DNA from 2 places in the Bradyrhizobium diazoefficiens genome. Region 2 is predicted to be linked to the other one. Evidence: riboswitches for the same ligand, from Rfam matches in the RefSeq annotation. Region 2 holds a riboswitch; the other holds the start of a gene.
What was found. A riboswitch is a leader RNA that binds a small molecule or an ion and turns the genes downstream of it on or off. The one in region 2 is predicted to bind S-adenosylmethionine.
Positions count from the first base shown of each region.

Region 1: another riboswitch for S-adenosylmethionine. It lies ahead of JJC00_RS03530 (O-succinylhomoserine sulfhydrylase); the one in region 2 lies ahead of metX (homoserine O-acetyltransferase MetX).

Region 1 is NZ_CP067102.1:764,944-770,451, reverse strand. Features, by position in the region: gene JJC00_RS03545 (MATE family efflux transporter) at 1-1,267, opposite strand, end outside; gene JJC00_RS03540 (hypothetical protein) at 1,433-2,482, opposite strand; gene JJC00_RS03535 (2'-deoxycytidine 5'-triphosphate deaminase) at 2,682-3,818, opposite strand; SAM riboswitch at 3,899-3,978, shown strand; gene JJC00_RS03530 (O-succinylhomoserine sulfhydrylase) at 4,049-5,245, shown strand; gene JJC00_RS03525 (SGNH/GDSL hydrolase family protein) at 5,318-5,508, opposite strand, start outside.
Region 2 is NZ_CP067102.1:1,061,336-1,066,843, reverse strand. Features, by position in the region: gene JJC00_RS04980 (alpha/beta fold hydrolase) at 1-511, shown strand, start outside; gene metW (methionine biosynthesis protein MetW) at 623-1,285, opposite strand; gene metX (homoserine O-acetyltransferase MetX) at 1,301-2,503, opposite strand; SAM riboswitch at 2,597-2,676, opposite strand; gene JJC00_RS04965 (chorismate mutase) at 2,882-3,730, shown strand; gene hisC (histidinol-phosphate transaminase) at 3,765-4,859, shown strand; gene JJC00_RS04955 (prephenate/arogenate dehydrogenase family protein) at 4,856-5,508, shown strand, end outside.

The DNA.
Region 1 (5,508 bases), 300 kb from region 2:
CGATGTAGATCAGTCGCGCGGTCTGCGCCAGCACCGGGCCGATCACCTTGGCCGCGCCTTGCGACGAGAAGTACATCGTCGAGGCGAGGCCGATGAAGGCGTAGAACGGCGCCACCGTCGAGAGATATTGGTGGCTGGTCGCGCGCACCGTGGCGCTGTCGGTGAAGATGTTGACCCAGAGGTCGGGGAACAGCGCGACGAGGCAGGCCGGCGCACCAACGGCAACAAAAGCACTCGCGCCTGCGATCCAGGCGACGCGCCGCGCGCGGGCGATGCGACCGGCGCCCACCGCCATGCCGATCATTGGCACCGACGCGATGCCGAACGAGAATGCGATCGAGGTCAGCAGGAATTCGAGCCGCGCGCCGATACCGTAGCCGGCCAGGATCGCGGTGCCGAACTTCGCCAGCATGTGGGTGAAGATCGAGATCGTCAGCACCGATTGCAGCGGCGAGAAGCAGGCGATCGCGCCGACCTTCAGGATGTCGAAGAACATCGCCCATTGGATGCGCAGGCCGCGCAGTTTTGGGACGACCCGCGCGCGGCCCGAAAATAGATACCAACCCATCACGCAGATGTTCATGGAGTAGGCGATCAGCGCGCCGGCGGCGACGCCGCGCATGCCGAGTTGCGGCATGGGCCCGAGCCCGAGACCGAGCGAGCCACCGAGCACGATCTGCCAGACCGCGGAGTTGAGAATGAGAAGCGACGGCAGCTTCATGTTGCCGGTGCCGCGCAGCACGCCCGCCATGGTGTTGAGCAACCAGGGCAGCACCGCGCCGCCGAAAAACACCTGCGTATAGGCGATCGCATGCGCCAGCACATCGCCGCGGCCGCCGAGCATCGTGAGCACCTGGGGCCCGAAGATCAGCATGCCCAGCATGAACACGAGGCCGAAGGTGATGCCGATCAGGAGCGCATGCGCGGCGAGCGTCCCGGCGCGCTCGCGATCGCCGGCGCCGAGCGCACGGGCGATGGCCGAGGCCACGGCGCCACCCATGGCGCCGCCCGACATGGTCATGGTCAGGATCACTGTCGGAAACACCAGCGCTATCGCAGCCAGCGCTTCCACGCCGAGACGCCCGATATAGGAGGTCTCCGCGATCACCACGCAGGTGCCGGCGGACAGCGCGACCACGTTCGGCCAGGCAAGGGAGAGCAGGGTGCGCAGGATCGGCCCGTCGGTCAGCGCGCTCCGTGCGGGGCGCGGCGGCGGCGGCAGCGGACGTTCCTGCTCATCGACCGGGATCTCGGCGATGTCCGTCATTTCCTCTCCCGGGCAACAGCGCCATTTGCGGCGCGGCAATGCATACGTGTGTTAATCAATTTCCTCGCGCGGAAAGCGCGGTGAGCCTTGTTAGCACGGCAGGCCCCGATTCCTCCTGCGCTAGCTGCAGGCGTGCATTGCGGCAGCGCATTTCAAGCGGTGGAATTACCCAACCGTCCAGACCAGCGGCGGTCGGCCGCCCGCCGTCGGGCGCAGGTGCACGCCGATGTGCCGGCCGCATCCGGCAGCGAGCCCTTCGAACAGCCCCTCCAGCACCTTGGCGCAAGCGCGGTGAGAGTCGGCGACGTCATCCATCAGCTTCCAACTCTGCTGACGGATTTCGAACGTGCCTTCGGATTGCGTGGTCTCGGCCGCATCGTCCTGCGCGGCGAACAGCGCGTTGAGGAAGGACGCGAATTCGTTGGCGCCACCGCGTGTCGTCAACAGTGCGGCTGCGACCTCATCGTAATACTGCATGCCGATCAGCTTGCCGGTGAGGTGCAGCAGATAGCCGGCATCTTCCGGCCCGAACAGCTGCACCATCACCGGTGCCGCCGTGCGCACGTACTCCATCGCGTAGTTGCGATAGGCCTTTTCGAGGCGCGGTTTCGGCCAGCTCGACACCGGCAAAGCCGGTGCGGTCTTCGCGTCGAACGTAGGGGCTTCGAGATGCCGCGCGAACACCAGGCGCTGGTCGAGCTCGAGCGGATGGTCGTATTGATGGTAATAGCCTTCGAGCCCGTCCTGGCCATCAACGCTCTGCTTGGTGCAGACGAAGCCGAGGCGGAGATCGCCGAGCGCGACGCCGTTATTGGCGTGCCAGCCGCGCAGCATCGCACGCGAGACCTCGCCGGGCACGCCGCAGATCGCGGCGCCCTTCCAGATCCAGCGCGGCGGCGGATAGCGGATCCAGGCCTTGGTGTCGCTCTCATACATGTATTCGACATGCACGCCGCCGATCCAGTTGGAGAGGTAGTGATATTGCGCCGCCGCCACCGCCGGCGGCAGATGGCTGAGGCCGAGCTTTTGCAAGCCCGGCAGGAAGCGCTCCTGCTGCTGTCGGCGGAACACGCGAAAGACGAACTCAGCGGCACCCGCCGTGCCGCGCCGCGTGACCACGGTGAGGATGAGGCCGGTGAAGTAAGCGTGATAGAGGTCGGCGACCGCGCGCCAGCGTTTCCATTGCACGTCCTGCGCGGTGTCCGCTGCGGTCATGTTCGCTCCCCGGCTTGTTGTTTTGCGGGAGTGTGTCATCGGCCGTGAGGCGACGCAACGGGGCACTCATTCGCTGTCATCGCCCGGCGAAGACCGGGCGATCCAGTATTCCAGAGACGATCGTGATCGAATCGAGAAGCCGCGGCGTACCGGACTCCCCGCCTTCGCGGGGAATGACAGCTTGGGGTGTGGCGGCTACCTACACCCGGAAATGCTTGCTCAGCTTCAACCCCTGCGCCTGGTAGTTGGAGCCGATGCGCTGGCCGTACATGGCGTCGGGGCGGGCGAGCATCTTCTCATAGACGAGACGGCCGACGATCTGGCCGTGCTCGAGGATGAACGGCACCTCGCGCGAGCGCACCTCCAGCACGGCGCGCGCGCCTTGGCCGCCGGCGCCGGCATAGCCGAAGCCGGGATCGAAGAATCCGGCATAGTGCACGCGGAATTCGCCGACCAAGGGATCGAACGGCACCATCTCCGCGGCGTAATCGGGCGGCACCTGCACGGCTTCCTTGGAGGCGAGGATATAGAACTCACCGGGATCGAGGATCAGGCTGCCGTCGGGACGGGCCGAGATCGGCTCCCAGAAATCTTCCACCGCATAGCCGGAGCGGCGATCGACATCGACCACACCTGTGTGGCGCTTGGCGCGGTAGCCGACGAAGCCCGAGCCCTTCTCGCCGGAGAGATCGACGGAGACGGCGACGCCGCCGGCGAGATCGGCATCGTCGATATCGACGAGACGCTCGGCGCCATGCAGCGCATCGAGTTCGTCGGCATTGAGGATGGCATCACCGGTGCGGAAGCGCACCTGCGACAGGCGCGAGCCTTCGCGCACCAGCACCGGAAATGTCTTCGGGCTGATCTCGGCATAGAGCGGGCCGTGATAGCCGGCACCGATCATGTCGAAGCGGCGGGTGCCGTCGGCGATCACGCGGGTGAAGACGTCGAGCCGACCGGTCGAGCTTTTCGGATTGGCTGCCGCGACGATCTCCGGCGGCAGCGCGAGGCTTTCCAGCAGCGGCACGATATAGACGCAGTTGGTCTCCAGCACCGCGCCGTCGGCGAGGCTGAACTCGTGCAGCTTCAACTGGTCGATGCGCTCGGCGACGGTGGCGCCAGGGCCCGGCAGGAAGCTCGCGCGTACGCGATAGGCGATGTCGCCGAGGCGCAAATCGAGGCTCGCCGGCTGGATCTGACTTTCGACGAAATCGTATGCGGGCAGGATGAGGCCTGCCTCCGCCATCGCCGCGATCATGCGGTCGGGCAGGATACCATTGGCGTCGGCGGCGATCGTGAAACTCAACCGGGGGTCCTCATCAGGGGGCAAGCGCATCCGGACATGCCGGAAATACGAGCCTTTTACGGCTATCCGATGGACGCCTTGACGGAAAGGCCATTGCGGAATATGAGCATCACTTATCCCGTGGTGATTTGAGCCGGCCGGCTTGCAGCCACGTTAAATAAGTCGCTAAACAGGCCGGGGACCTCTGTGATCCCGGCCCGTGGATATTTCCAGGCCGGTTTTTTTGTGACCATTTTCGATGGTCACGCAGAGGAGATCCTATGTCGAAGTCCCCGGCGTCCACCACGCACTACCGTCCCGAAACCCGCCTGGTCCATTCCGGCACCCTGCGCTCGCAATATGGCGAGACGTCGGAGGCGCTGTTTCTGACCCAGGGCTATGTCTACAACAGCGCCGAGGAGTGCGAGGCGCGGTTCAAGGGCGAGGACCCCGGCTTCATCTACTCGCGCTACTCGAACCCGACGATCGCGATGTTCGAGCGCCGCATGATCGAACTCGAAGGCGCCGAAGCCGCACGCTCGGCGGCGACCGGCATGGCCGCGGTGACGACCGCGATCCTGGCGCCGCTGAAGGCCGGCGATCACGTCGTCGCGTCTCGCGCGCTGTTCGGCTCGTGCCTCTATGTCATTCAGGACCTGCTGCCGCGCTACGGCATCGAGACCACGCTGGTTGACGGAGCCGATCTCGACCAGTGGCAGCGTGCGCTCAAGCCCAACACCAAGACGTTCTTCCTGGAGAGCCCGACCAATCCGACGCTCGACGTGCTCGACATTCCCGGGATCGCCGAGATCGCGCACGGCGGCGGCGCACGGCTCGTCGTCGACAACGTGTTCGCAACCCCGATCTGGCAGAGTCCGCTCGCCCTCGGCGCCGACGTCGTGGTGTATTCCGCGACCAAGCACATCGACGGCCAGGGCCGCTGCCTCGGCGGCATCATCCTGTCCTCGGAAGCCTTCATCGCCGAGCACATCCACAATTTCATGCGCCAGACCGGCCCGTCGATCTCGCCGTTCAACGCCTGGGTCCTGCTCAAGGGCCTGGAGACGCTCGGCGTGCGCGTGCGTGCGCAGACCGACACCGCGGCGCGCATCGCCGACGTGCTGGCGAGCCATCCCAAGATTGCGCGACTGGTCTATCCCGGCCGCGCCGATCATCCGCAGGCGGCGCTGGTGAAGAAGCAGATGCGCGGCGGCTCGACGCTGGTCGGCTTCGAGGTCAAGGGCGGCAAGGCGGCTGCGTTCCGCGTGCTCAACGAGCTCAAGCTTGCAAAAATCTCGAACAATCTCGGCGATGCCAAGAGCCTGGTGACGCATCCGGCCACGACGACGCATCAGCGCCTGAAGCCGGAGGACCGTGCCGCGCTCGGGATCGGCGAAGGCTTTATCCGCTTCTCGGCCGGGCTCGAGCATGCCGATGATCTGCTCGAGGATCTGACCGCGGCGTTGGAGAAGGCGTAACAGGCGAATGGCGAATAGTGAGTGGCGAATAGATCGAGCCCTATTCGCCTACTCGCCATTCCCTATTCGCTTCTACATCGGCCGGTACGTCCGCACGTCCGCGGGCACGTTCACGCCGAGCTTGACCTGGCCGACGGAGCGGATGATGTCGTCGCCGAGCAGCTGGGCGAAGCAGGCATAGCCCCAATCGTTCATGTGCAGGCCGTCGGCGATGACAAAGCTCTCGACCGGGAGCGACTGCTTCTCGTGCCAGTCGCGCATCA
Region 2 (5,508 bases):
CGGCGTCGGCTCAGGCTCGGAGATCCAGAATCTCGACAATTGGCGCAAGCAGTGCCGCGCCAATGCCGAGCAATTCGAGACATCAGGCTCTGCCGAGGTCGCAAAAGTCACGCGCGAGGCCCCGAGCCGGATTCCCTTCCTGGTGAAGGACCCGCGCGGCCACGCCGATTTCTACGCCGCGCTGGCGCGGCACGACGCCAAAGGCTCCGCCAACACGATGCGCGGGTTTCAGGGCGGCCGCCCCTCCATCTACACGCTGACGGACGCGATCAGAGGCGTTGTCACGCCGGCACTGATCATCTGCGGCGACGAGGACGACCCTTGCGTCGGGGCGAGCCTGTTCCTGAAGAAGCATCTACCGGCGGCAGGCCTCGCGATGTTTCCGAAGTCTGGCCACGTGCTCAATCTCGAGGAGCCTGCGCTGTTCAACGAGAGCGTGGAGCGGTTCGTGACGCTCGTGGAAGCCGGACGGTGGCCTGTGCGCGATCCAAGGTCGCTGGCTGTTGGTTAGTCGTCGTTCCGGGGCGCTCGAAGAGCGAACCCGGAACCTCGAGATTCTCAGGTGCGCAAGAGCGCACCATAGTTCGATGCTTTGCATCGCCCCGGAATGACGCCCACGGCGTCACTTCCCCTGCCCGCGGCTCAGCAGAAACACGCCCTGCTCGCCGAACAGATTCCACACCCACCATGGCAATCGCAGCCGCAGCGGGCGGCCGTAGAGGTCGAGCGCCTCGGCGCGCTCCATCTTGACGTGGATTTCGTCGCAGAGCTCGACGAAATCCTTGATGGTGCAGAAATGGATGTTGGCAGTGTCATACCAGCTCGCCGGCAGATTCTCCGTGCGCGGCATATGGCCGCCGACCAGGAGCTGCAGGCGCATCCGCCAGAAGCCGAAATTGGGGAACGACACGATGGCGCGGCGGCCAATGCGCAGGAGATTCTCCAGCACGACCTTGGGCTGACGCGTTGCCTGCAGCGTCTGCGACAGGATCACGTAGTCGAAAGCATCGTCCGGATAATTCACGAGATCGGTGTCGGCATCGCCCTGCACCACCGCGAGGCCCTTTGCCACGCAGCGGTTGACGCCCTCGCGTGACAGCTCGATGCCGCGGCCGTCGATGCCGCGGGTCTCCAAGAGCTGAAGCAGATCGCCCTCACCGCAACCGACGTCGAGCACTTTCGAGCCCGGCTTGACCATCTCGGCGACCAGCAGATGGTCGGCGCGAAATGGGCCGGACTGTTCAGAGGCAAGGCCGTTCAGCGGCAGCACTTCCTGTACAGACATCGCTAGCTGTCCTTGTCAGTCATTCTTGCCGGTGAGCCCGCGCGCCTTGCCTGCCGATTGCAGGAAGGCACGGGAGATGTCGAAGAATTCGGGCACGTCGAGCAGGAACGCATCGTGGCCACGATCGGTCTCGATCTCGGCGAACGACACCCGCGCGCTCGACGCGTTCAGCGCGTGCACCAGCGCGCGCGATTCCGAAGTCGGGAACAGCCAGTCGCTGGTGAAGGAGACCACGCAGAAGCGCGTCTGGACTCCGGCGAACGCCTTTGCCAGCACGCCGCCGTGGTCGGCGGCGAGATCGAAGTAGTCCATCGCGCGGGTCAGATAAAGATAGCTGTTAGCGTCGAAGCGCTCGACGAAGGACGAGCCCTGGTAGCGCAGATAGGACTCGACCTGGAAGTCGGCGTCGAACGAGAAGGTCGGCAGCTCGCGGTCCTGCATGCGGCGGCCAAATTTGCGATGCAGCGCGGCGTCCGAGAGATAGGTGATATGCCCGGCCATCCGCGCCACCGCAAGGCCGCGATGCGGTTGCGTCCCTTGATCGACATAGCGACCGCCGTGCCAATCCGGATCGGCCATGACCGCCTGCCGGCCGAGTTCGTGGAAGGCGATATTCTGTGCCGAGTGGCGCGTGCTGCACGCGGTCGGGAGCGCGGAGAACACGCGTTCCGGATAGGCCGCGGTCCATTGCAACACCTGCATGCCGCCCATCGAGCCCCCGACAACACAGAGCAGCGTGTCGATGCCGAGGCGGTCGAGCAGCATGGCCTGCGCCCGCACCATGTCGGGGATGGTAATGACCGGGAAATCCAGCCCCCAGACCTTGCCGGTCGCCGGATTGGTCGAGGCCGGGCCGGTCGAACCCATACAGCCGCCGATCACGTTCGAGCAGATGATGAAGTACTTGTCGGTATCGAGCGGGCGGCCGGGGCCAACCATGATTTCCCACCAACCCGGCTTACCGGTCAGCGGATGCACATTGGCGACGTGCTGATCGAGCGTCAACGCATGGCAAATCAGAATAGCGTTGGAGCGATCGGCGTTGAGCTCGCCATAGGTCTTGTAGGCGATCTGGAACGGGGTGAGATCGATGCCGCAGTCGAGCCGCAGCGGCTGGTCGGCGCCGAACTTCGCGACCTCCGAACTCGGATGATCGACCTCATGGGACCGATCGTCGGCACTGATCGCGGGACTGGGGACAGACTTGACGCCAACCATCTCTGACCATCGACCTCGTTTGCGATCGGACTTCAGATCGCGACTGACATCAGGCCATAAAAAACCCGGCCTGAACGATAGGTTCGGCCGGGATCGAAAGCGTCCCCGGCCTGTTTAGCGAGTTTTTTAACGTGGCTGCAAGCCGGCCGGCTCAAATGACCACGGAACGGACAAAAACCTACCGGCTTGGGCGCTTTTCGTCAAGTCGTGGTCCGGATTAGCCAAAATTGTCTCTCTATGGGCAGCCTGGCAGGTCGTCATTTCTCTTTGCTTTCGCCGCCCTGACTGCCTAATCAGGACAGTGACCGCAGCTGATCCGGCCTTACCAGTCTCGTTGCCCGATCCGCATTGGAATGCCTCTCAACAGTCTTGTCAGATATGTCCCAACGTCCGCCCGCGCCACCATCGCTCCAGGAATTGCGCAAGGAGATCGACGCGATCGACGAGGGCATGCATCGCCTGTTGATGCAGCGCGGCGACATCATCGACCGCCTGATCCAGGTGAAGCAGACCCAGGAGGTCGGCTCAGCGTTCCGCCCGGCGCGCGAAGCCTCCATGATGCGTGACATCGTGCAACGCCATCGCGGCATCCTGCCGCTCGACACGGTCGAGAGCATCTGGCGCGTCATCATCTCGACCTTCACCTATGTCCAGGCGCCGTTCTCGGTGCATGCCGACATCTCGGTGAGCGAGCCGGCGATGCGCGATTCCGTGCGCTTCCATTTCGGCTTCACGGTGCCTTACGTTGCGCATTTCAGCGCGCAGGCCGCGGTCGAAGCGGTGGCGAAATCCAAGGGCGATCTGGCGCTGGTCTCGGCGACCTCGAGCCGCACGCCATGGTGGCTGGAGCTGGAAGCGGACGGCGCGCCGAAGATCATCGCGCGGATGCCGTTCGTCGAGCGTGCCGACCATCCGGCCGCACTGCCGGTGTTCGCGATCTCGCGCGTCGCCGACAGCGCCGTGGTGACGGAGGTCGAGACCTTCAGCGTGCGCGTGTCCGGGTGGAACGCCGAGGTCGCGCGGGCGCTGTCGCCGCTCGCCGAGATCGTGGCGGTGCCCGATACCGCATTTGACGGCGCGGCGCTGCTGATCTCGGTCACGAGCGCCACCAGCATCGACAAGATCAAGGCTGCCCTGATCGACGCGGGGGCCTCGGTGCGCTCCACGGCCCTCGTCGGCAGCCACGCAACGCGCTATACGGTGCCCCCGACCGGGTCGAAATCGTAAATCGCGAACTGACCTAGCCTTTCCGGAGTTGAAGATGTCCCGCCCCGTGCCGAATCCCGGCATTCTCGATATTGCGCCCTACACGCCCGGCAAGAGTCCGGTCGCGGAGCCGGGCCGCAAGGTGTTCAAGCTCTCGGCCAACGAGACGCCGTTCGGACCCTCGCCCAAGGCGATCGAGGCCTTCAAGAACGTGGCGGACCATCTGGAAGACTATCCGGAGGGAACCTCGCGCGTGCTGCGCGAGGCGATCGGCCGTTCGTTCGGGCTCGATCCGAACCGCATCATCTGCGGCGCCGGCTCGGACGAGATCCTCAACCTGCTCGCCCACACCTATCTCAGCCATGGCGACGAGGCGATCTCGACCACGCATGGCTTCCTGGTCTACCCGATCGCGACCATGGCGGTCGGCGCCAAGAATGTGATTGCGGCCGAGAAGAACCTGACCTGCGACGTCGACGCCATCCTCAAGGCGGTGACGCCGAAGACAAAGCTGGTCTGGCTCGCCAACCCCAATAATCCGACCGGCACCTATATCCCGTTCGACGAGGTCAAGCGCCTGCGCGCCGGCCTGCCCTCGCACGTGCTGCTGGTGCTGGACGCCGCCTATTGCGACTATGTCTCGCGCAACGATTACGAAATGGGGATCGAGCTCGTCGCCACCACCGACAATACGGTGGTGACGCACACTTTCTCCAAGATCCACGGCCTTGCCGCCCTGCGCATCGGCTGGATGTTCGGTCCCGAGCACATCATCGACGCGGTCAACCGCATCCGCGGTCCCTTCAACGTGTCGACGCCGGCGATGTATGCCGCGGTCGCTGCGATCGAGGACACCGCGCACCAGGCGATGTCGAAGCAGTTCACCGAGACCTGGCGCAACTGGCTCACCGAGGAGATCACCAAGCTCGGGCTGAAGGTGACCCCGGGCGTCGCCAATTTCGTGCTGATCCATTTCCCGCAAGAAGGCAAGACTTCGGACGCGGCCGACGCTTATCTCACCAAGCGCGGCCTCGTGCTGCGCGCGTTGAAGAATTACGGCCTGCATCATGCGCTACGCATGACCATCGGCACTGAGGAGGCCAACCGCCTCGTCGTCGGGGCCTTGCGCGACTTCATGGCCGGCAGATGAGCGTGGACCCGCACTTCCAGCGTGTCGCGCTGATCGGATTCGGTCTGATCGGCGGCTCGATCGCCCGCGCCGCGAAGCTTCAGGGCTTGGCTTCCGAGATCGTCACCACCGCGCGCTCGGAGAAGACGCGCGCGCGGGTGATGGAGCTCGGCATCGTCGACCAGGTCGTGGCGACCAATGCGGAAGCGGTGAAGGATGCCGATCTCGTCATCCTCTGCATTCCCGTCGGCGCCTGCGGGCCGGTGGCGCAGGAGATTGCTGGCTTTCTCAAGCCCGGTGCGATCATTTCCGACGTCGGCTCGGTCAAGGGCGCGGTGGTCAAGGACATGGCGCCGCATCTGCCAAAGACCGTTCATTTCGTGCCGGCGCACCCGGTCGCGGGCACCGAGCACTCGGGGCCGGATTCCGGCTTCGCCGAGCTCTTCATCAACCGCTGGTGCATTTTGACGCCGCCGGAAGGCACCGACGCCGCGGCCACCGCGCATTTGCGCGCCTTCTGGGCGGCGATGGGCGCCAAGGTCGAGGTGATGACGCCGGATCACCATGATCTCGTGCTCGCGATCACCAGCCATCTGCCACATCTGATCGCCTACACCATCGTCGGCACCGCCGACGAGCTGCAGCAGGTGACGGAATCGGAGGTCATCAA